Regions from separate parts of the Streptomyces sp. MST-110588 genome, predicted to be linked through region 1. Evidence: riboswitches for the same ligand, from Rfam matches in the RefSeq annotation. Region 1 holds a riboswitch; each other region holds the start of a gene.

Region 1 (5,556 bases):
CGCCGCCGATCTCGCCGGACGCGGTTCCCTGGTCGGTGCCAGCGACCACATCGTGTCCAAGTCGCTGTACGCCAAGGACCCGGACGGCAACGAGTTCGAGGTCATGTGGCGTGTGCCGCGCGAGGACTGGCCGGGCGCCGGGGAACGGGAGCTGGTGCGTCCACTGGACCTGAACGAGGAACTCAAGCGGTGGGGGCCGGACAGGGTGACGGGGGCCGCCGCGGGGTCGGCCACCTGACGGGGGCGCGCGGCGGCCCACCCGGCGGGAGTGCCGGAGGGGCCGCCGCGGCCGAGCGGTGCGCTCAGGTCTCCTGCGGGGCCTGTGCCGTACGGGACGCCCAGCGCTTTTCGACGCCGGCCAGGCGCCAGTACGCGAGGGCCGCGGCCCAGACCACCACGAACAGGCCCACGATGACGAAGCCGACGTTGTCCAGGTTCAGGGACGATATCCAGCCCGTGAGGCCGTCGCTGAGCCCGAGTTTCTCGTGCAGGACGGACACCAGCTCGATGGTGCCGATGAAGAACGCGACGGCGATCGACAGCCCGGTGATGGTGAGGTTGTAGTAGACCTTGCGTACCGGGTTCGAGAAGGCCCATTGGTACGCGAAATTCATGAACGTACCGTCCAGGGTGTCGAACAGGCTCATGCCGGCGGCGAAAAGGAGCGGCAGGCAGAGAATCGCGTACCAGGGGAGGCCGGCGGCGGCACCGCTGCCCGCCATCACCATCAGCGTCACCTCGGTTGCGGTGTCGAAGCCGAGCCCGAAGAGAAAACCGAGCGGAAACATCTGGCCGGGCCGGGTGATGGAACGCGTGAAACGGCCCAGAACGCGGTTCATGAAGCCACGGGAATCGAGGTGCTCCTCCAGTTCCCGCTCGTTGTAGCGGCCCTCGCGCATGGCCCGGAAGACTCGCCAGATGCCCGCCAGCGCCACGAGGTTGAGGGCGGCGATGAGGTAGAGGAAGGTACCGGAGACGGTGGTGCCGACGGTGCCGAGGATTTGGTGCGTACGGGACTCGTCGTCCATCAGGACACCGGCGAGCTGCGCGCCGCCCGCCACCAGTGCCGCCATTGCGACCACGACGCTGGAATGCCCCAGCGCGAACCAGAAGCCGACCGAAACGGGCCGCTTTCCGTCAGCCATCAGTTTGCGGGTGGTGTTGTCGATGGCGGCGATGTGGTCGGCGTCGAAGGCGTGCCGCATGCCGAGGGTGTACGCGGTGATGCCCAGTCCCACCCCGAACACCTTGTTTCCCACCGTGTAATGGTGGGGGGCGACCAGCAGGAACAGCACGCCGAAGGCGACGACGTGCAGACCGGCTATCACGGCTATCAGGCCCGCGGTCCGTACGGTGTCCTGACGCCGCCAGCGGAATGCGGGGAGTTCGGGCGCGGCGGAGGAAGAAGAGGAGGAGGGGGAAGGGGTAGGAGAAGGGGAAGGGGCAGGGGAAGCCGGGGGAATGGGGGGAGTTGGGGACGGGGACATCCGGTGGTCACGCTCCAGCACCTCGTGGATCAATTCGTGAGATGCCGTGGCCGGTCTCCTGGCTTACGGGTGTCCGCGCCCGGCCCGGCCTTCCCGGCCGCGGGCTGCGGTCAGTGGCCCCGTACGCGCGCACGATGCGCATGACACCTCGTGACACGTACGGAAGGGTCGGGAACTGCCCGATCACAGTGGCGAGGGCCGCTCCGGACTGGGACCTCTAGGTCCGTCACCGGTCTTCCCGAACACCACGGCCCGGACACTCTAACGTCCGGCCAGGTCATCCGGTCACCGAGCCGCTGTGAGCCACTTCGGGACGGGTGGGAACCGGGCGGCGGGTTCGTTCGACTACCTGGTCCGGGTTCGCAGCGGTGAGCCCGTGATCGGTCGAATTCCAGGGAGTACGGATGCGCCTTCGCGCGAAGTGCGGCGTCGCGGTGACGATGACGGTTGCGGTCGTGGCGACACTGGCCGCCGGCTGCGGCGGCGGAAGCAGCGGCGGCAGCGGTGACAGCGGAAGCGGAAGCGGAAGCGGTGATGGCGGTACGGCCGGCTTCCCGGTGTCGGTGACCGATTGCGAGGGCCGTAGAACGACGTTCTCCCGACCGCCGGCGAAAATCGTGACCAGCAATGCCTCTGCCTTGGACATGCTGCTCCGGCTCGGTGCCGGGGACCGGATCGTCGGCACCGGATTCCCGCCCGGGAAAGGCACGTTGCCCGGTGAACTGGACGCACGGGCGCAGAAGGTTCCGGTCCTGGGCAAGGCGGTGATCCCGAAAGAGAAGCTGCTCGGTTCGGGGGCCGATCTCTACGTCGACACCTTTGCGTCGATGGGCAACATGGGCGCGGCGGGGGACCTGCCGTCCGAGGCGGAATTCTCGGCGGCCGGCATCAAGCACGTCTTCCTCGCCTCGACCGCCTGTGCACCGAAGAAGAACGCACCGCAGCGGGATCTGTCCGGGGTCGAGGGCGACATCCGGCGGCTCGGCGCGATCACCGGGACGTCGCGGCGCGCGCTGGAACTCGTACGGGGAATGGAGAAGAAGGTGGCGGCGGTGCGGAAGGCCGTGGCCGGTGTTCCGGAGGCGAGGCGGCCCACGTACTTCTTCTTCGATTTCGACGCGGGGACGAAACAGCCCATCGCGGTGTGCAACCGGCAGGTTGCCAACGCGGTGATGACGCAGGCCGGCGCCCGCAATGTCTTCGCCGACTGCGCGGGCGACTTCAAGCCGGTTTCCTGGGAGGACATCGTCAAGAAGGACCCGGACTGGATCCAGCTCGGTGTCCGTCGCCGTGGCGACCCGGCGGCCGACCGGAAAGCCTTCGCGCAGGCCGAGGAATTCCTCAGGGAATTCCCGGGGACGGCGGGGCTGCGCGCGGTGAAGGAAGGGAGATTCCTGCGGATCGGGTCGGAGGAGACCACCATCGCGGGCGTCGGGAACGCGGACACGGTGGAGAAGATCGCGCGGACGCTGTATCCGGGACAGATGGGTCAGGTGGGGGAGAAGGGACAGACAGGGGAGAAGGGGCCGTCGGGGGAGAAGGGGCAGGCCGGGTGAGGCTCCGTACGGGGCGTATGCCTCAAGACGCGCGTACGCGGCGTACGGTGCGCATATCGCGCACAGGGCCTACGGGGCGTACGGGACGTACAGGGCGTGGTGTCAGGGCCGGATGGCTCGCCGCCGGGCTGGGCATCGCGCTGCTGGTCGCGCTGACCGCCGCCGTCTCCTTCGGCTCCACCGACATCGCGCCCGGTCAGGTGTGGTCGGTGGTCTTCCGCAGGCTGTCCGGCGAGGCACCGCGGCCCGGCACGGACGACCTGATCGTCTGGCAGTTGAGGGTGCCCAGGGCGCTGCTGGCGGCGTTCGTCGGGGCAGGGCTCGGACTGATCGGTACGGCGGCCCAGGCGCTGGTGCGCAATCCGCTCGCGGACCCGTACCTGCTGGGCATTTCCAACGGCGCGTCGCTCGGCGCGGTGGCCGCGATCGTCCTGGGAACGGGACTGGGGACGGGACTGGGAGCCGGGGCGGGCGCGGACGCGGGCGCGGGATCAGGATCGGGCGCGGGCGCCGGGGGTGTGACTTCGGGGCTGAGCCTGTCCCTGGCGGCCTTCGCCGGTGCATTGGCCGCCTTCGCGCTCGTCTGGCTGCTCGCCCGTAGGGGTGGTGGTTTCTCGCCGCTGCGGCTGGTGCTGGCAGGCGTGGGCATCGGACAGTTCCTGTCCGGTTTCACCAGCTACCTGGTGTTGCAGGCGGGGGACGAGCAGCAGACGCGCGGCGTCCTGTTCTGGCTCATGGGCAGCCTCAGCGGCGCGACCTGGAGCGCGCTGGCCCTGCCGGTCGTCGCGGTCCTGGCGGGCCTGCTGTTCCTCCAGTCGCGGGCCCGCGCGCTGAACGCCATGACCATGGGCGACGAGACGGCGGCGAGCGTGGGCGTCGACGTCGTACGGCTGCGCAGGCTGCTGTTCGTGGTGACGAGTCTGCTCACCGGCGTCCTGGTGTCGGTGTCCGGGGCGATCGCCTTCGTCGGGCTGATGGTGCCGCACCTGTGCCGCCTGGTCGTCGGGGGCGATCATCGCAGGATGCTGCCGCTGGCGGCGCTGACCGGCGCGCTGCTGCTGGTCGTGGTGGACATCGTGTGCCGTACGGCGATGAGTGACCAGGAACTGCCGGTGGGGGTGGTGACCGCGCTGATCGGCGCGCCGGTGCTGCTGCTGGTCCTCGACCGGCGTCTGGACAGCGGCAGATGAGCGGGGAGCGGGGAAGGGAGAGGAAGGAGCGGAGAAGGGTGAGCGGGGAGCGAAGAAGGGGGAGCGGGAGCGGGGAGCGCCAGGTGAACAGCGGTGAGGAGAACGGCGGCAGTGGTGGGGACGGCGGGTGCGCAGTGACGGGGATGCGTATCGACATCGACGATCTCCGGGTGTCGTACTCCGGACGGTGCGTGGTGGCCGGCGTACGGATGATGGCCGCACCCGGCGAGATCGCGGGCGTGGTCGGTCCCAACGGGAGTGGCAAGTCCACGGTCCTGCGTACGGTGTACCGGCACCTGGCCCCCGACGCCGGACGGGTGCTGCTGGCCGGTGAGGACGTACGGGCGATGCCCTCGGCGCGGGCCGCCCGGCACATCGCGGCCCTCCCGCAGGAGCGCGGCGGCGACTTCGAACTCACCGTCCATGAGGTCGTGGCGATGGGGCGCACCCCGTACAAGAGGGCCTTCGCGGGCGAGGACGAAACGGACCGTGACGTGGTGTCCCGGGCGTTGGCCGATGTGGGACTGGCGGGCCAGGGCGGGCGCCGGTTCTCCGCGCTCTCGGGCGGGGAACGGCAGCGGGCGCTGCTCGGCCGGGCCTTCGCACAGCAGCCGGACGTGCTGGTACTGGACGAGCCGACCAACCACCTGGACGTACGGCACCAGGTGGAGCTGCTGGCCCTGCTGCGCGCGCAGGGCCGTACGACGCTGGTCTCGCTGCACGATCTGAACGCGGCGGCGTCCGTCTGCGACCGGCTGCACGTGATGCACGAAGGAGCGGTGGTGGCGTCCGGGGCACCGCGCGAGGTGCTCACGCCCGAGCTGCTGGCGGAGGTCTTCGGCGTACGGGCCGCGGTGGTCGACCATCCGCTGACGGGCGACCCGCTGATCGCGTTCGACCACCGACGGCCGGCGGATGCGGACGGGTGCCGGCTTTAGCGTCTCCCGGCTTTAGCGTCTCCCGGCTTCACGGCGTGGTCGGCTCTTGAGTGGATCAAGTGGCCGGCTCTTGAGTGGATCAACTCGTGACGCGGCGAGGAGCTGCATGGAGTGAAGGCACTTCAACCACTCAGGGAGAATGAGGGCATGGACTGAATGGGGACGAGGCTGTGCTGCGTCCGGTGGCCGATGGCGATGCTGAGGTTCTCGAAAGGGGCGTAGGAGAACCGGAAGTCGCGGTGATGCGAGACGATCCAGCAGCAAGAGAGCGCCGGTGTCCGGTCAGTGTGAGGGGCGGCAGCGGCGTACATAGTAGGCATAGGTCAGTGCCAGTACCAGAGGGCCCCACAACATGCCCGGGGTGATACAGACCTTCGCCAGGATC
Region 2 (5,556 bases), 4.7 Mb from region 1:
TTCCCCGTCGGTACGTGCGTCACCGGCGCCGCGAGCCTGGCCCGGCACACGGGGCTGACCGCCTTCACCTGGACGGCGGTGGCCCTGTTCGCCCTCCTGGTCACGGCCTGGCTGGCGGCCTGGATCCACACCGCCCTGGGCCTGGTCCGCGGCACGCTCCTGGTCCCGCCCGCCCGGCCCATGCCGGACAGCGGGACACCCGACGACCGGCCGGCGACCGCTCCCCTGCCGGCCACGGTCTGAGCCCGGCGGGAGGTCGCGCGCCGCGGCCGTGGCGCCCTCGGATCATCCGGCGAAGAGCGGGCGCACCGCCGTACGCCAAAGGCCCGCCGTCCTCAGCGGGCCGCGTCCAGCGCGGCCGACAGGACGGCGGGGGCCCGGGTCAGTGACGGGCCGTACCAGGTCAGATGGCGTCCGCTGACGAGGGCGGCGGGCAGGCCGGGGAACGCCTCGGGGCCGTCGTCCGCCGTGAAGCGGTACGGCTCGTCGGGGAGGACGACCAGGTCCGCGCCGCAGGCGTTCAGCTCCGCCACGGGGACGCGCGGGTAGCGCTCGGCGTGGTCGGCGTACACGTTGCGTACGCCGAGCCGGGCCAGGAGGTCGCCCGCGAAGGTGTCCCGGCCCAGCACCATCCACGGCCGTCGCCAGATGGGCACCACGGCGCGGCGGACGGCCGTGGCGGGCGGCGCGGCCCGCTCCGCCTCGCGCCAGGCGCCCGCCGCCTCCTCCAGCCAGGCGGGCCGGGCCAGCCCGCAGCCCCGTACCAGCACCCGTTCCAGTTCCCGCAGGGCCTGATCCAGGTTCCGTACCTCGGTGACCAGCACCTCCAGACCGGCCGCCCGCAGCGCGGCGAGGTCGCGCGCGCGGTTCTCCTCCTCGTTGGCGATGACCAGGCCGGGCGCGAGGGAGGTGATCAGGGCGAGGTCCGGGTTCTTGGTCCCGCCGACGCGGGCGACGTCCAGGCCGGGCGGGTGGCTGCACCAGTCGGTGACGCCGACCAGCAGGTCCGGTGCTTCGGTGGCCACCGCCTCGGTCAGGGACGGGACCAGCGACACCACGCGCCGCCTGGGTATGTGACCGGTCATCACCCCACCGTACGCGTGCGTGGCGGCCCCCGTCAGGGTCGTCGGCCGGCGTGCCGGTGCATCAGGTACGACGCCCCGCCCGCCAGGATGAGCAGCGCCACGCCGCCCGCGGCCTGGGCGACGCTCACCTCGCCGACGCCGCCGCCGAGCCCGGTCCTGGCGTCCGCGGAGGGGTCCGCGCCGCGCACGGCCAGGGTTTCGGTGAACCGGTCGCCGCCGGGCCCGCACTCGATCGTGACCCGGTAGGTGCCGGTCGCGGCGGAGGTGCCGATCCGGGCCTCCGCGCCCATGTGGTCGCCCCCCGGTGCCAGCGGCACGTCACCGAACAGGTCCGAGGTCGCCTTGGCCTGGTGGCCCGCGCCGCACCGCTTGTCGTCGCTGATGCTGACGCTGCGGCCCGGTATCACCGGATTGGGGTGGGTGGAGGCCGACACGACGGGTGCGGCCAGGCCCAGGGTGGCGACGGCGATCAGGGCGACGGCGGACGTACGCACAGCCTTCATGATCATCTCCAGCCGCCGGTCGCGGTCCCGGTGACCGCGAAAGACAATCCGGCTCACTGGGAGGGAACCATCGAACCCGCTCCGGCGCGACGCGGGCAGGACCGTCCGGAGCCCCGATACGCCGTCAGGGGCAAGTGCCTCCAGGGAACGAGGGGCCACGACGGGTTCATACCCGCCGGCGTGTCCCCGCACGCCGTCGCGCCGTCGGCCCTCATCCCTCCACGCCGTCACGCCCGTGCGCCGTCGGCCCGTACCGCCTCCACGCCGTCACGCCCGTGCGCCCGCGTGCCGTACGCCCGCTCCGTCATCCCCTCAGGCCCCGCGGCCTCACGCCGCCGCCGTCTCCCACGGCCACCGCGCCCGCTCACCGCCCGCCAGCAGCCCGACCATGGTGAACAGCTTGTCGCTGAAGCCGCCGATCTCGTAGCGCAGCGGCCGTGCGGCGTCGATCGACGAGGCGGCGTACCCCGTGGTGTCCACCCCGAACACCGGCACGTCGGCGGGCACCGCGTCGGAGACCGACACCTGGCGGCGGCCCGCGCGGTGCTCGAAAGCCTGCATGTCGGAGATGATCACTACCCGGTCGTGCCCCCGGTAGGCCGCCTGGAGCGCCGCGACCGTCTCCGTGCCGTGCCCCACCTCGCCGATCCGCGCGCAGAACGCGTCGACGTCGCGGAGCACCGAGCCGCCCGGCGTCAGCGGGTGCCGGAAGCGCCCGGTGGCGTAACCGACCAGGTCCACCGCGCTGCCACGGTGCGCGAGGGCCACGCCGAAGAGCGCGCCGACGTCCACGTGCCGGATCCGGGAGCCGCCGGTGACCGGGCCTTCCATGGACGCGGAGGTGTCGACGAGTACGAGGGTGCGGCCGGGCAGGCGCGGGATGTTGGCGCTCGCGGCGGTCAGCGCCGTCTCCAGCGCGTGGCCCCAGCGCAGCGAGGGCGCGGCGCGGTAGGCGGACAGGAAGCGGTAGGGGAACTGCCGGGAGCGGGCGACCTCGGCGGGGTCGGCGAGCCGCCCGGCGACCTGCTCGGCCACCTCGTCGGGCACTCCGGCCTCGTCCAGGTTCCGCAGGTTGCGCAGCAGCGCCATGTATCCCATGGAGGGCAGCAGCGCCGTCCAGACCGCCGCGTCCATCGGGCCCCGGAGCCAGCCGGCCACCGCCTCCCAGGTCATCCCGGCCGCGCGCAGCACCTCGGCGGCGTCCGGCCGCTCCAGTACCGCCCGCCGCTCGCCGGCCGGCAGTTCCGCCAGCGCGGCCCGGGCCCGTACGGTCGCCAGCGTCCGCGGTACGGGGTTGGCGCGGCCGTGCCGGCGGTCCAGGGCGTGCCGGAAGAGGTCGCCCTGCCAGGCCGCCCGGTCCGGGTGGGGCGTGGCGTGCACCAGTTCCAGGACGTCCCCGAAGCGGAAGGCGTGGCTGCCGGTGTCGTACTTCAGCAGGGCGCGTTCGGTGTACAGGCGGCGTACGGCGTCGGCCAGGCCCCGCTTGACGGGCTTGGGCACGGCGCGCCCGTACGTCCCCGTCCAGTACGCCAGCAGCTCCCCCGGCTCGTCGGCACGCAGGCACACCGCGTCCACCAGGCGGCGGTTGCCGCCGTGCAGCCCGGCGTCCAGCCGTGCCTTGACGGCTTCGGCGGCGGCGACCACCGACGCGGAGCGCATGCCTGCCTCACCGCGCAGCCAGGCCAGGAAGCCGGCGGTCCATTCGGCGTCCTGGACGGCCACGGTCCGCACCAGGGACCGGTACCGCTCGTCGCGCTCGCCGGCCTTCTCGTAGAAGGTCTGCTCACCGACCATGTTGACGACGGCCAGCAGGACCAGTTCGTCCTTCGCGGCCCGGGTGTACGCGGCGCCGCCCTCGTGGGTGACGGTGCCCGTGAAGCGCTTGAGGGCGCGGTTGAACTTGCTCATCTCTTCCCCCGGGTGGAGCGGTGTGTGGTGCGGTGGTGCGCGGAGCCGCTGAGGGAAGGCGCGAGGAGCGGACCGGGGCGCCCGAGATCGGAAGTCGGCGGCGGGCTGCGTGGGAAGCGAAGTAACCGCCGCCTGCGCACCGGGCGCTCCGGTGCCGTCGCGCCTCCCGAGATCAAGGCCGACGACGGCAGGTAAACGCCGTACCGCACACGGCGGAACGATTTCAGGAGTCGAACCCGAATCAGCACCGGAAGTAACCGTCGTCTTCGCACCGGGAGGTGCGTTCGTGGAAAGGAGCCTAGAAGGCCCGCCCCGCGTCGTCACCCGAATTAATCAGCCCCCGCCGGCCGCCGGGCCCGTCGCGGCCGTGGCCGTCGCGACACCCGCCCGTCACACCGGGGTTGTACGCTGCCAAGCGCAGTCGGTTCGCCCCGTCCGCCAGGCGGGAGCGTCGTAAGAGGGAATCCGGTGGAAATCCGGAACTGCCCCGCAGCGGTGAGTGGGAACGACCGCCGTCATACGCACTGGACGCGAGTCCGGGAAGCGACGGCCAGTAGGTGCCCGGCCCCAGGAGGCCGGGCGTGCCCGCGAGTCCGAAGACCTGCCACTGCCCGTGCGCCCGCCGGGTGCGCGGTGGACCGTGACCTCGTGGGCGGGTCGGCGGCGGGAGCGTACGGGACGGTCTCCTCTTCCCGTGCCCTTCCGGTGCCCGCACGGCGCTCCGCGGGGTCGCTTCAGGACTCGCGAAGGAGAGTTCCGTGACCCAGGCATCACCGAACGGGCGCCGGGCGCCGGCCCCGGCCGCGCTGGCCACCCTCCACGGCTATCCCCGGCAGGGGCCGGGCCGGGAGCTGAAGAAGGCCGTCGAGGGCTACTGGTCCGGCGGTACCGACGCCGGGCGACTGCTGGAGACCGCGCGGGAGCTGCGGGCCGGCGTACGGGCCGAACTGCGGGCCGCGGGCGTCGAGGAGATTCCCACCGGTGACTTCTCGCTGTACGACCATGTGCTGGACACCGCCTGGATGGTGGGCGCCGTCCCGGCCCGGCACCGCGCCGCGGCCACCGGCGGCCTCGACACCTACTTCGCGATGGCGCGTGGCACCGCCGAGGCCGAACCGCTGGAGATGACCAAGTGGTTCGACACCAACTACCACTACCTGGTGCCGGAGTTGAGCGCGGGCACGGTCTTCACCGCCGACTCCCGCAAGCAGGTGGCGGAGTACACCGAGGCGCGGCGGGAGGGGCTGCGGGCCCGTCCCGTACTGCTGGGCCCCGTCAGTTTCCTGCTGCTGGCCAAGCCCGCGCCGGGCACCGACCCGCACTTCGAGCCGCTGACGCTGCTGGACCGGCTGCTGCCGGTCTACGCGTCCGTACTGGCCGATCTGCGGGCCGCCGGGGCGCGGTGGGCGCAACTGGACGAGCCGGTGCTCGTCCAGGACCAGCCCCGGTCGGTGCTGTCCGCCACCGCCCGCGCCTACCGGTTCCTGGGCGCCGCCGCCGACCGGCCCAAGCTGCTGGTGGCCTCCTACTTCGACGCGCTGGGCGAGGCGCTGCGCCCGCTGGCCGACTCGCCCGTCGAGGGCCTGGCGATGGACTTCACCGGCCCCGCCGCGGCCGACGTGGACGCGCTCGCCGCGATCGGCGGCCTGCCGGGCAAGCGGCTGGTGGCGGGCGTCGTGGACGGCCGCAACGTCTGGGCAGCGGACCTGGAGAAGGCCCTGGGAACGCTCGCCACCCTGCTCGGGCTGGCCGGGCGGGTGGACGTCGCGCCCTCCTGCTCGCTGCTGCACGTCCCGCTGGACGTCACCGCCGAACGCGACCTGGACCCGCAGATCGCCCGCTGGCTGTCCTTCGCCCGGCAGAAGACCGAAGAGGTCGCGCTGCTGGCCCGGGCCCTGAACCAGGGCCGGGACGCCATCGCCCCGCGGCTCGCGGCCAACCGGGCGGCGCTGGCCTCCCGGGCGGGCTCCGCGCTCGTCCGCGACGACGCCGTACGGGAGCGGGCCGCCGCGGTCACCGCCGCCCAGACCCGCCGCCCCCAGGAGTACCGGGAGCGGGCC
Region 3 (5,556 bases), 1.3 Mb from region 1:
GGGGGAGGAGGGGGACGGGGAGCCGGGCCGGGCTCCGGGCGCGGCGCCGGGGGCGACTCCGCTGCGTACGCTCCTGCTCCAGGCGGGCGCGGCGGTCGGGGCGCAACTGTCACTGCTGGCTGCGCTGTTGTACTACTTCGGGTGGGTGCGCAGTGCGGCGCGGGCCTCCTACTTCGGCTTCGCCGAGAGCCACCTGGCGCCTTCCGCGCAGTGGTACATGCTCAGCAGCGTGCCCGCCCTGTACGAGCCGTTCCTCGTGGCCTCGGGGACGCTGCTGCTGTGGCGGATCGGTGACCCGCTGCTCGTACGGACGCTGACCGCCCGGCCACGCGCCCGGCGGCTGTGCTGCGCCGGGCTGGTGGCGGCCCTGCCCGCCGTCCCCCTGGCGCTGTGGGCGATGACCCGCCTCTCGCCCGGGTGGTGGGAGCTGGCGCTGCCCGCCTCGCTGACCGCCGGGGTGCTGCTGGCGTCCTACGGGTGCGCGCTGTGGTCCCGTACGAGTACCGGGACGGGCGCCGACCCGGCCTGGACGCTGTGGCCCGCGTCGATGGGGCTCTACGCCGTCGGGCTGGTGGTGGTGCTGGTCTTCTGGACGGTGGGCGCCTTCGCCTCCGTCGAGGGCCGTGGCTCGGCGATGCGTATGGCGGCCACGCTCGAACACCACCTCGGCGTAGTCGTCTACAGCGCCCAGGACCTGCGGCTGTCGGCCCCCGGCGTCGATGTCACCTTCTACCCGGACCGGGGCGCGTACCACTACCGCTACCAGGGGCTGAAGTTCTACGCCTACGCCAACGGCAAGCTGTTCCTGCTGCCGCGCGGCTGGACGTACGACCGGCCGCAGACGATCGTCCTGCCGGACCGTGAGGGCCTGCGGGTCGAGTACGTCGGCCCATGAGGCGGTCGGTGCGGGCCCCGGGCAGGCCGAACCCGGCTGCGGCCTGCAAAGGGCGCGCACCTGGGCCCGCGCCTTGGCCTCATGCCTGGGCCCGCGCGGACCATGGCAGCACGCGCATTGGCGTGCCGGGTGATGTCCTGTCGGGTCATGCCGTGCCGGGTCATGCCGTGCCGGGTCATGCCGTGCCGGGTCATGTCGTGTAGCGGTGGCCGGAGTCACAGCGGCGGCTCTGGCCGTAACCGAGCGGCCGGGCTTAGTCTTTGGCGTGTTCCGCCTGTGGGCGGAGTGACAACTTCATGCGTACGCGACTGGGGAAAGCCGGTGGGAATCCGGCGCTGACCTGCAACCGTGTGCGGCGCGATCACCGCGCCGCGAGTCGGACCGCCCGGCGCGCCACGTGAACCGCTTCTCACTGTCATGGTCCGCAGCGTGGAGCCCTGAGCCCTCCGGTTCTTCGGCCCCTGCCGCTTCCTCTCGGAACGCGCGTCAGGGGTTTGTCGCGCGGCAGGGGTGTGTCCAGGGGCCCGGTGCGGCCCCGGAACCGAAGGGCACCCTTGCGATGACCGGTGCGATACGCGCGTTAGCCGCCGCCCTGGCCGTGCTGGCGGCGGCGGTCGGCGCGGGGCTCGCCCTGCCGGGAACGGCCGCCGCGGTGGACACCGGCCGGGGCCGGGCGGGCTTCTGCCCCGGCACCAACGGCGTGACCGTCGTCGTCGACTTCCGCGAACTGGGCGGCAGCGTCATCGTGCGGTGCGCCGTCGGCCGCCAGTCCACCGGGCTCGCCGCCCTCAAGGCCGCCGGCATCCGGGTCACCGGGACCAACCGGTGGGGTGAGGCGTTCATCTGCCGTCTGGAGAACAAGCCGGGGCCGGAGCGCGAAACCTGCATCGACACCCCGCCGACCCGGGCCTATTGGTCGTACTGGCATGCGCCCAACGGCGGCCGGTGGACCTACAGCCAGTACGGCGCCACCTACCGTACGCCGCCCGCGGGCAGCTTCGAGGGCTGGTCGTTCTCCCTGAACCGGGACGAGGGCGGGGCACCCGCGCCCCGTATCGCCCCCAGGCGGCCGGCACCCGCACCGGCGCCGGGGGACGGCGACGGCGGTAGTGGCGGTGGCGGCACCCAGGGTGGCGGCCAAGGCGGAAACAGCGGCAGCAGTGGCGGAAGCGGCGCGAGCGGCGGGAGCGGCGGAGGCAGCGATTCCGGTACGTCGGCGGGCGACGGCTCCCCGGCCGGCGGCACCGGTACGTCGTCCGCGGGCAACGGCGACGACTCGTACGGACGCCGGGAGCCGGGCCGTACGACAGACCCGCGGGAAGACGAAGACATGGACCGGCAGCCCCGGAACGACGAACAGGAGAAGGCGAAGGACAAGGCCGAAAGTAGGGAGCCGGGCGAGGCCCAAGGTGATGGCGGGGGCAACGGCGAGGAGGGTGACGGCAGTTACGCGCCCTCCGCCCCACGGGCCGCGTCCGGTGCGCCGGTCCCCGTGCCGACCGAGGCCCCGGCTGGTACGGCGGCGAGGACCGGCAGACCGCGGACGCCGCCCACGACGGCGGCATCCCCGTCGGGACGGTGATCGGGGCGGGTGTCGCCGCCGCGCTCGCCGTCGCGGCCGGTCTCACCGCCCGGCACCGCCGCACCGGCTCGCCGAGTCGCGCGGGCCGTTCAGGGCGTACCGGCGGCGCCCCATGAGCGTTCCGAGCCCCGTGAGGGGTCCTGTGAGGGGTCCTGCGAAGCGCCCTGTGAGTGCTCTGCGCCCCGTGAGTGCTCTGCCCCGGACCGTGCACCCCGGCGCCTGGTGGCTGTGGGCGCTGGGCATGGCGGTGGCAGCCGGCCGTACGGCCAATCCGGTGCTGCTGGTACTGATCCTCGCGGTGACCGGCTTCGTCGTGGCACAGCGGCGCGGTGACGCGCCCTGGGCCCTGGCCTTCCGTATGTATCTGATACTCGGCGGCTACATCGTCGCGATGCGGGTGCTCTTCCGGATCGTCTTCGGCGGCGGCCAGGGTGACACGGTCCTGTTCACCCTGCCGCAGATTCCGCTGCCCCAATGGGCCGCCGGGATAAGGCTGTTCGGGCCGGTGGCGGCGGAGCAACTGCTGGGCGGTCTGTACGACGGGCTACGGCTGGCGACCGTGGTCGTGTGCGTGGGCGCGGCCAACGCGCTGGCCAATCCCAAGCGGATGCTCAAGGCGCTGCCCGGCGCGCTGTACGAGATCGGCACCTCGGTCGTGGTCACGCTGACGGTGGCGTCCCAGTTGGCCGAGAGCGTGCAACGGGTGCGCCGCGCGCGGATGTTGCGCGGCGGCACGACGTTCGGCGCGGTAGGCGGTACGGCGGGCGGCCCCCGAAAAGGCCGTACGGCGGGCGGCCTCCGCAAAGGCCGTACGGCCCTGCGCTCCCGTACGCCCCGTACTGCTACGCCCCGCACCGCCCGCGCCCGCAGAAGGAACATCGGCGCCCTGCGCGGCATCGTCGTCCCCGTCCTGGAGGACGCCATGAACCGCTCGCTGGCCCTGGCCGCCGCCATGGCCTCGCACGGTTACGGCCGTACGGGCGGCCGGGCCACCCCCCGCGCCCGCCTGCTGACCGGCACCCTGGTCATCGCCGGGCTGCTGGGCGTGTGCGCCGGGCTGTACGGCGCGACGGGCGCAAGCACCCCGCCGTACCTGGGCACGCCCCTGCTCCTGGGCGGACTGTCGCTGGCCGGCTGCGGATTCGTGCTCGGCGGCCGGCGCGTCAGGCGCAGCGTCTACCGCCCCGACCCGTGGCGCGGCGCCGAATGGCTGGTCGCCGCGTCCGGCGTCGTCGCGGCGGCGCTGATGTACGCGGCCTCCCGCACCGACGCCGCCTCCCTGTACCCCCGCTCTCCCCCCTCGCCTGGCCCGAGGTGACGGCGCTGCCCGCCCTGGCCGTACTGACCGGGGTGCTTCCGGCCTGGTTCGCGCCCGCCCCGTGCCCGCGCCGAGGAGGCCGCCGAGTGATCCGCTTCGACCGGGTGACCTTCACCTACGCCGGGGCCGCGCGCCCCGCCCTGCACGAGGTGGGACTGGAGATCGGCGAGGGCGAACTGTGCCTGGTCACCGGCCGTACGGGCGTGGGCAAGTCCACGCTGCTCGGCGCCGTCAACGGCCTGGTGCCGCACTTCACCGGGGGCCACCTCCAGGGCACCGTCACCGTCGACGGCATCAGCACCGCCCACCTCCCGCCGCAGGAGTTCGCGCATCTGGTCGGCGTCGTCGGACAGGACCCGCTCGCCGGCTTCGTGACCGACACGGTCGAGGAAGAAATGGCGTACGGCATGGAGCAACTGGCGCTGCGGCCCGAGGTGATGCGCAAGCGCGTCGAGGAGACCCTCGACCTGCTGGGCATCGCCGAACTGCGGCACCGCGCCCTGCGGACGCTCTCCGGCGGACAGCAGCAGCGCGTCGCGATCGGCTCGGTGCTCACGGCCCACCCCCGGGTGCTGGTGCTGGACGAGCCGACCTCCGCCCTGGACCCCACCGCCGCCGAGGAGGTGCTGTCCGCGATCACCCGCCTGGTGCACGACCTGGGCACGACGGTGCTGGTCGCCGAGCACCGCATGGAGCGGGTGCTCCAGTACGCCGACCGGCTGGTCCACCTCACGGGGGACGGGCGGGTACGGGACGGCGACCCGGCCGAGCTGATGCGCACCTCGGACGTGGCGCCGCCCGTGGTCCGGCTGGGGCGGCTGGCGGGCTGGAGTCCGCTGCCGTTGTCCGTACGGGACGCCCGGCGGCAGGCGGGCGGACTGCGCGCCCGGCTCGCGCAGCACCCCGCCGCCCGGTCCGCGCCGCCGCCCGCCGCCCGGCCTGCGACGACACCCGCCGTACCTGTGCCGGCATCGGCACACGGTTCCGCGCGGGTGCCCGGGTCCGAGTCCGGCGCGTGGCGGCCGGTGCTGCGGGCCGAGCGGATCACCGTCGCGTACGGCGGGACCGTCGCCGTCCGCGAGGTCGACCTCGACCTGCGCCGTGGCGAGGTCACCGCGCTCATGGGCCGCAACGGCTCGGGCAAGTCCTCGCTGCTGTGGGCCCTCCAGGGCTCGGGACCCAGGCACTCGGGCCGGGTGGACGTGGGCGGTACGGATCCGGGCCGGGGTTCGCCCCGCAAGGCCCGTACGCTCGTCGGCCTGGTGCCGCAGACCGCCGGTGACCTGCTCTACCTCCATACGGTCGAGGACGAGTGCGCCCAGGCCGATGCCGAGTCCGGCGCCGCCCAGGGCACCTGCCGGGCGCTGCTGGACTCCCTGGCGCCCGGCGTCCCCGGGGCCCGGCATCCGCGCGACCTGTCCGAGGGCCAGCAGCTCGCGCTGGTCCTGGCCGTACAGCTCACCGCCGCGCCCGGCGTCGTCCTGCTCGACGAGCCGACCCGGGGGCTGGACTACCACGCCAAGGAGGTCTTCGCACGCCTCGTACGGCGGCTCGCGGACGAGGGCCGGGCGGTCGTGGTGGCGACACACGACGTGGAGTTCACCGCGCGGGCGGCGGACCGGGTCGTGGTGATGGCCCAGGGAGAGATCGTCGCGGACGGGCCGACGCCTCAGGTCGTGGTCTCCTCGCCGGCCTTCGCGCCGCAGGTGGCGAAGGTCCTCGGGCCGCAGCCCTGGCTGACCGTGGAAGAGGTCGAAAGCG
Region 4 (5,556 bases), 690 kb from region 1:
CTTCGTGGGGCCCTGGGGACTCCCGGGGCTCGCAGGACTCCCGGAACTCCCGGGGCCCCGCGCCCGGTCACCACCGGCCTGTACCTGCCAGCGGCCGGCGGCGGCGAACCCCTTGACGACCTGGTCCTTGGCCGCGGAGTAGACGGTGATCTGCGCACGCCGGCAGCCGTCCGGGATGTCTCCCTCCCCTTTCAGCGCACGGGTGTTCAGGGCGGACATCTCGTACTCCAGGGCCGCCCGGCGCAGCGTGGGCTCCGCCTCCGGGGCGGTCAGCAGGCGCAGTTCGAGTGCGGGCGGGCAGGGCGGCTCCGGGCGCAGCGCGTCGGCCACGACGAGGCCGGCGAGGATCAGGCCCGCGGCCGTCGCCATGGCCGTCAGGACCCGCAGGCGCCGCAGGACGTACCGCCGGAACCAGCGGCGGATCCGGATGCGCAGCGGTGTGGGGGGCCGGACTTCGGGCGTGGCGAAGGAGAGGACGACGTCGTCGACGGTGTTCTGCTTGGCCGACCGGGGCTCCCAGACGTCGCCCATCGGGGTCTCCTCGTCGGCGAGCCGCTCGCGCAGCGCCCGTACGAAGTCCTCGAAGGTCACGTACGGCCGGCCCGGAATGCCCTCGCGCAGGATCTGGACGGCGGCGCGGGTGAAGACCGTGCCGCCCAACGGCTCCTCGCCGCTGAAGATGCGCCGGTTGGGCTGGGCGGCCATCAGGAGGGACATGGGTTTGCGACGGGAGTGGAACCCCTCGTCGGCGTTGCCCGAGAAGCAGCACTCCAGGATGATCACGACGCGGTCGGCCCGCGAGTGTTCCAGATAGGGCAGGACGGTCTGCTGCCAGGAGACCGCCTTGTGGGTCTGGCCCGTCCGTGAGACGCCGACCATCAGTTGCAGGTCGCCGCCGTTGAGCCGGACCCTGCCGTGGCCGGAGAAGTGGATGAGCAGCAGGCCGCGCGCCTCGGCGGCGACGGTGTCCAGCGCCTGGTCCAGCTCCCAGGGCTCCCGGGGCCGGCAGATGCGCACTTCGCGCTCGGTGAACAGGTCGGTGTTCTTGTCGGTCAGGGCGCGTTTGAGTTCCTCCGCGTTGGCCTCGACCGCCGGGAGCTTGGGGAGGGTCTCGTAGTCGCTCACACAGATGAGCAGCGCCCGGTTCCGTTTGCCACGCGCGTCATATACGGACATCGCGGCTCATCCCTCGCCGGCGCCGCCGCCTTCGTCCGTACCGGCGCGGGGATCCGGGCGCCCGGGGGGCCGGCTGCCGCAGGGCCGGTTGCCGGGCGGCCGGTCTCCCGGCGGTGCGTCGCCGATGTCGCGCAGGCCGCCGCCGTCACCGAGCGCGACGCCGGGCTCCTCGCCGGCGGCGCGCTCCTCGCGGCGCTGTCTGAGCCACTCCCGCAGGGTGATGAGCAGGCTCTTGGTGATCTCGGCGGTGAACGCGCCGGTCACCACCAGGATCAGCTCGTCCGCGCCGATCGCCATGTCCCGGCGCCCGGTGTCCGGCCGGCCCGGCTGTCCGGTCCGTACAGGCCGTCCGGGTTGTCCGGTCCGTACGGGCCGCCCGGGTTGTCCGGTCCGTACGGGCCGCCCGGATTTCTCCGCCCCTTCGAGCCCTTCCGCCCGTTCCGCCCCTTCCGGCCGTTGCCCCTCGTCATCCGACTGTGGCCGCACCACCCACTCGTGTCCCTGGCCGGCCAGCCAGGGCTCGCGCTCCAGCCACGCCTTGAGGTCCTCGATGTCCTGGTGCGGATTGTTGGTGCCCGTGATCCTGAGGCGGAACTCACGGCGGCTTGCACTGTCCGGCATTCCCGGCCCCCTTCCGGCGAGCCCCATCGCCCGCCGTGCACCAGATAGTGACGCGCCAGCGGCGGCACAGGCAACCGTATGTGACGCCCCCCTTACCCTGTGGCGCGCGCCACAGTGCCCACGTACCGGCCTCACCGCAGGTCACAGGCGAGTTGACGGGCCTTCGCGGAGCGTGGTGGACTGCCGGAGCCATTCGGCGACAGATGAGGAAGTCCGGTGAGAATCCGGCGCGGTCCCGCCACTGTCACCGGGGAGCGTTCCTCCAGCGAAGGCCACGGCCCGGCCCGCGCCCGCCTCGGGTGTGCGCGTACGGACTGGAAGGCCGGAGGAGACGCCGATCCGGGAGCCAGGAGACTCTCGTCGCCGTTCACGTCGAACCAGGGCGCGGACCCTGAGTGAGGACACACCGCCATGCCCGGCCGCAGTTCGAGATCCCTTCGTGCCGTACCGTCCCTCCAAGGCGTGACGGCGGCCTGATCCGATGCGTGCCGAACACGCCACGTACGCGTGCGGCGCGGCCCTGGGCTTCCTCGGTGACCTGATCGCGGGCGATCCCCGGCGCGGTCATCCGGTGGCCGCTTTCGGGCGGGCCGCGGGCGCCGTGGAGCGCGGGCTGTGGCGCGACCACCGCGGGTACGGAGCGGTGCACGCCGCGCTGTGCGCCGGCGGGGCCGCCGCCGGGGCCGCGCTGCTGGCCCGTACCGTACGGTCCTCCTCCCGCGCCTCCCTCGCGCTGACCGCCGCCGCCACCTGGGCCGTCCTGGGCGGCACGTCGCTGCGCCGCGAGGCGCGGGCGATCGGCGGCGCGCTGGAGGCGGGCGACCTGGAGGTGGCCCGCGAGCGGCTGCCGCATCTGTGCGGGCGCGACCCCCAGGCGCTGGACGGGCAGCAGATCGCGCGCGCGGTGGTGGAGTCCGTCGCGGAGAACACCTCCGACGCGGTGGTCGGCGCGCTCGTATGGGGCGCGGTGGCCGGTGTGCCGGGGCTGGTGGCCTTCCGGGCGGTGAACACGCTGGACGCGATGGTGGGTCACAAGTCGCCGCGCTACCGGCGCTTCGGCTGGGCGTCGGCCCGGCTGGACGACGTCGCCGGCTGGCCGGGGGCCCGGCTGACGGCGGCCCTGACCGTGCTCGCCGGGCCGGACCGGCGGGGCGCGTGGCGCGCCTGGCGCCAGGACGGCGGGGCCCACCCGAGCCCCAACGCGGGGCCGGTGGAGGCGTCCTTCGCGGGCGCGCTGGGGCTGCGGCTGGGGGCACGCTGGCGTACGGCGGGCGCGTCGAGCACCGGCCGGTGCTCAACGGCGGCGCGGGGCGGGCCGTCGCGGTGCGGGACGTGGAGCGGGCGGTGGCGCTCTCGCGCCGGGTGAGCGCGCTGGCGCTGGCGGTGACCGTCGCGGGGCGGGCCGTGGCCGGTGCGCTGAACGCGCGGCCGGCCGCGAGGAGGCGGTCGTCGTGAGGCGGCGGCCGGCGATGCGCCGGCGCGGGAGCGCGGCCCTGGCCCGCCCCCGGACGCCGGACGGAGCGTACGGGCCGGGCCTGCCCGGCGCGCCCGAGCCGTACGCACCGGGCAGGTCGTACGGGCCGCACGGGCCGGTTCCGGGCAGCCTTGCGGTGGCGGGACGTGATGGTGAGGACATGGCGAGGAGTGCCCTGTGAGCGGTCGCAGTGACCACGACGGCCGAAGCGGCCGGGACAGCGTGAGCAGCCGCGGTACGGCGCCGGGCGGCGCCCTCGGTGGTGGGCTGCTGGTGGCGGGCACCACGTCCGACGCGGGCAAGAGCGTGGTGACGGCCGGCATCTGCCGCTGGCTGTCCCGCAAGGGCGTCCGCGTGGCGCCCTTCAAGGCGCAGAACATGTCGCTCAATTCGTACGTGACGCGCGAGGGCGCGGAGATCGGGCGGGCGCAGGCCATGCAGGCCGCCGCGGCCCGCGTAGAGCCGAGCGCGCTGATGAACCCGGTGCTGCTCAAGCCGGGCGGCGACCGCAGCAGCCAGGTGGTGCTGCTGGGCAAGCCGGTGGGTGAGCTGAGTGCCCGGGGCTACCACGCGGGCCGCCAGGAGCAGTTGTTCGACACCGTCACGGCGTGCCTGGAGGAGCTGCGGCGCACCCACGACGCGGTGATCTGCGAGGGGGCCGGCAGCCCGGCGGAGATCAACCTGCGGCGCACCGACATCGTGAACATGGGCATCGCGCGGGCCGGCAGACTGCCGGTCGTGGTGGTCGGCGACATCGACCGCGGCGGCGTCTTCGCCTCCTTCTTCGGCACCACGGCGCTGCTGTCCAAGGAGGACCAGGCGCTGGTCGCCGGCTACCTCGTCAACAAGTTCCGCGGTGATGTGTCGCTGCTGGAACCCGGGCTGGACATGCTCAAGGGGCTGAGCGGCCGGCCGACGCTGGGCGTGCTGCCCTTCACCCACGGCCTGGGCATCGACGAGGAGGACGGCCTGCGGGTCTCCCTGCGGGGCGCGGTGCGCGAGAGCGTGGTGGCGCCGCCGCACGGCGCGGACGTGCTGCGGGTCGCGGTCGCCGCGGTGCCGCTGATGTCCAACTTCACGGACGTGGACGCGCTGGCCGCCGAACCCGGCGTGGTGGTGCGGTTCGTGGACCGCCCCGAGGAACTGGCCGACGCGGACCTGGTGGTGCTGCCCGGGACCCGCGGCACCGTGCGCGCCCTTCGGTGGCTGCGCGAGCGCGGCCTGGCCGACGCGGTACGGCGGCGGGCCGCCGAGGGCCGCCCGGTGCTGGGCATCTGCGGCGGCTACCAGATGCTGGGCGAGCGCATCGAGGACGAGGTCGAGTCCCGGGCCGGGGTCGTCCAGGGGCTGGGGCTGCTGCCCGTACGCGTACGGTTCGCGGTGGACAAGACGCTGGCCCGGCCGACGGGTCGGGCGCTGGGCGAGCCGGTCGAGGGGTATGAGATCCACCACGGCGTGGCCGAGGTCGACGGCGCGGAGCCCTTCTTGACCGACGGCGCGGGCACCGCCCTGGACGGCTGCCGGTCCGGTGTGGTGTGGGGCACGCACTGGCACGGCTCGCTGGAGAGCGACGCCTTCCGGCGGGCCTTCCTGCGGCGGGTCGCGGCCGACGCGGGCCGGGCGTTCGTGCCCGCTCCCGACACCAGCTTCGCGGCGCTGCGCGAGGAGCAGTTGGACCGCCTCGGCGACCTGATCGAGGAGCACGCGGACACCGACGCGCTGCTGCGGCTCATCGAGGGCGGAGTGCCGGACGGGCTGCCGTTCATACCGCCGGGGGCGCCGTGAGCGGCCCCGGCGGCAACCCCGCGGACGCGGGGACCACAGCAGCGGCCCAGCCAACTGCTCGTGCAGAAGTGGACCACCTCCGCTCAGGCGGAGCCGAGGCTGCGAGATCGCTCCCCGGCGCCCGTAGTTCGGCCGGCAGTCTTCGCAAGCCACTCGAAGGAGTGATCGGCACGTGACCAACCCCTACCCCTTCACCGCGATCGTCGGCATGGACGACCTGCGGCTGGCGCTGCTGCTGAACGCGGTCTCACCGGCCGTGGGCGGCGTGCTCGTCCGCGGCGAGAAAGGCACCGCCAAGAGCACCGCCGTCCGGGCGCTCGCCTCGCTGCTGCCGCACGTCGACGTCGTGCCCGGCTGCCGTTTCTCCTGCGCCCCGGCCGCGCCGGACCCTGGCTGCCCGGACGGGCCGCACGAGCAGACAGGTGCCGGCGTCGAGCGCCCCGCCAAAATGGTCGAACTCCCCATCGGCGCGTCCGAGGACCGGCTCGTCGGCGCGCTGG

The links. Region 1 has a riboswitch for cobalamin ahead of KGS77_RS25775 (HoxN/HupN/NixA family nickel/cobalt transporter). Riboswitches for the same ligand answer to the same signal wherever they lie in the genome.
Region 2: linked by a shared signal. The riboswitch ahead of metE (5-methyltetrahydropteroyltriglutamate--homocysteine S-methyltransferase) and the one ahead of KGS77_RS25775 (HoxN/HupN/NixA family nickel/cobalt transporter) in region 1 are both predicted to bind cobalamin.
Region 3: linked by a shared signal. The riboswitch ahead of KGS77_RS20230 (hypothetical protein) and the one ahead of KGS77_RS25775 (HoxN/HupN/NixA family nickel/cobalt transporter) in region 1 are both predicted to bind cobalamin.
Region 4: linked by a shared signal. The riboswitch ahead of KGS77_RS28825 (cobalamin biosynthesis protein) and the one ahead of KGS77_RS25775 (HoxN/HupN/NixA family nickel/cobalt transporter) in region 1 are both predicted to bind cobalamin.

The regions. Positions count from the first base shown of each region.
Region 1 is NZ_CP074380.1:5,890,267-5,895,822, forward strand. It holds gene KGS77_RS25770 (VOC family protein) at 1-238, shown strand, start outside; gene KGS77_RS25775 (HoxN/HupN/NixA family nickel/cobalt transporter) at 303-1,520, opposite strand; cobalamin riboswitch at 1,518-1,752, opposite strand; gene KGS77_RS25780 (ABC transporter substrate-binding protein) at 1,928-3,043, shown strand; gene KGS77_RS25785 (iron ABC transporter permease) at 3,097-4,233, shown strand; gene KGS77_RS25790 (ABC transporter ATP-binding protein) at 4,377-5,171, shown strand.
Region 2 is NZ_CP074380.1:1,144,948-1,150,503, forward strand. It holds gene KGS77_RS05200 (TDT family transporter) at 1-243, shown strand, start outside; gene KGS77_RS05205 (helical backbone metal receptor) at 336-1,085, opposite strand; gene KGS77_RS05210 (hypothetical protein) at 1,118-1,588, opposite strand; gene KGS77_RS05215 (TROVE domain-containing protein) at 1,916-3,496, opposite strand; cobalamin riboswitch at 3,951-4,099, shown strand; gene metE (5-methyltetrahydropteroyltriglutamate--homocysteine S-methyltransferase) at 4,255-5,556, shown strand, end outside.
Region 3 is NZ_CP074380.1:4,586,349-4,591,904, forward strand. It holds gene KGS77_RS20225 (hypothetical protein) at 1-895, shown strand, start outside; cobalamin riboswitch at 1,145-1,303, shown strand; gene KGS77_RS20230 (hypothetical protein) at 1,455-2,477, shown strand; gene KGS77_RS20235 (energy-coupling factor transporter transmembrane protein EcfT) at 2,662-3,795, shown strand; gene KGS77_RS20240 (ATP-binding cassette domain-containing protein) at 3,882-5,556, shown strand, end outside.
Region 4 is NZ_CP074380.1:6,578,954-6,584,509, reverse strand. It holds gene KGS77_RS28835 (caspase family protein) at 1-1,176, opposite strand, end outside; gene KGS77_RS28830 (hypothetical protein) at 1,183-1,797, opposite strand; cobalamin riboswitch at 2,001-2,154, shown strand; partial or broken gene KGS77_RS28825 (cobalamin biosynthesis protein) at 2,279-3,252, shown strand; gene KGS77_RS28820 (cobyric acid synthase) at 3,494-5,056, shown strand; gene KGS77_RS28815 (putative cobaltochelatase) at 5,229-5,556, shown strand, end outside.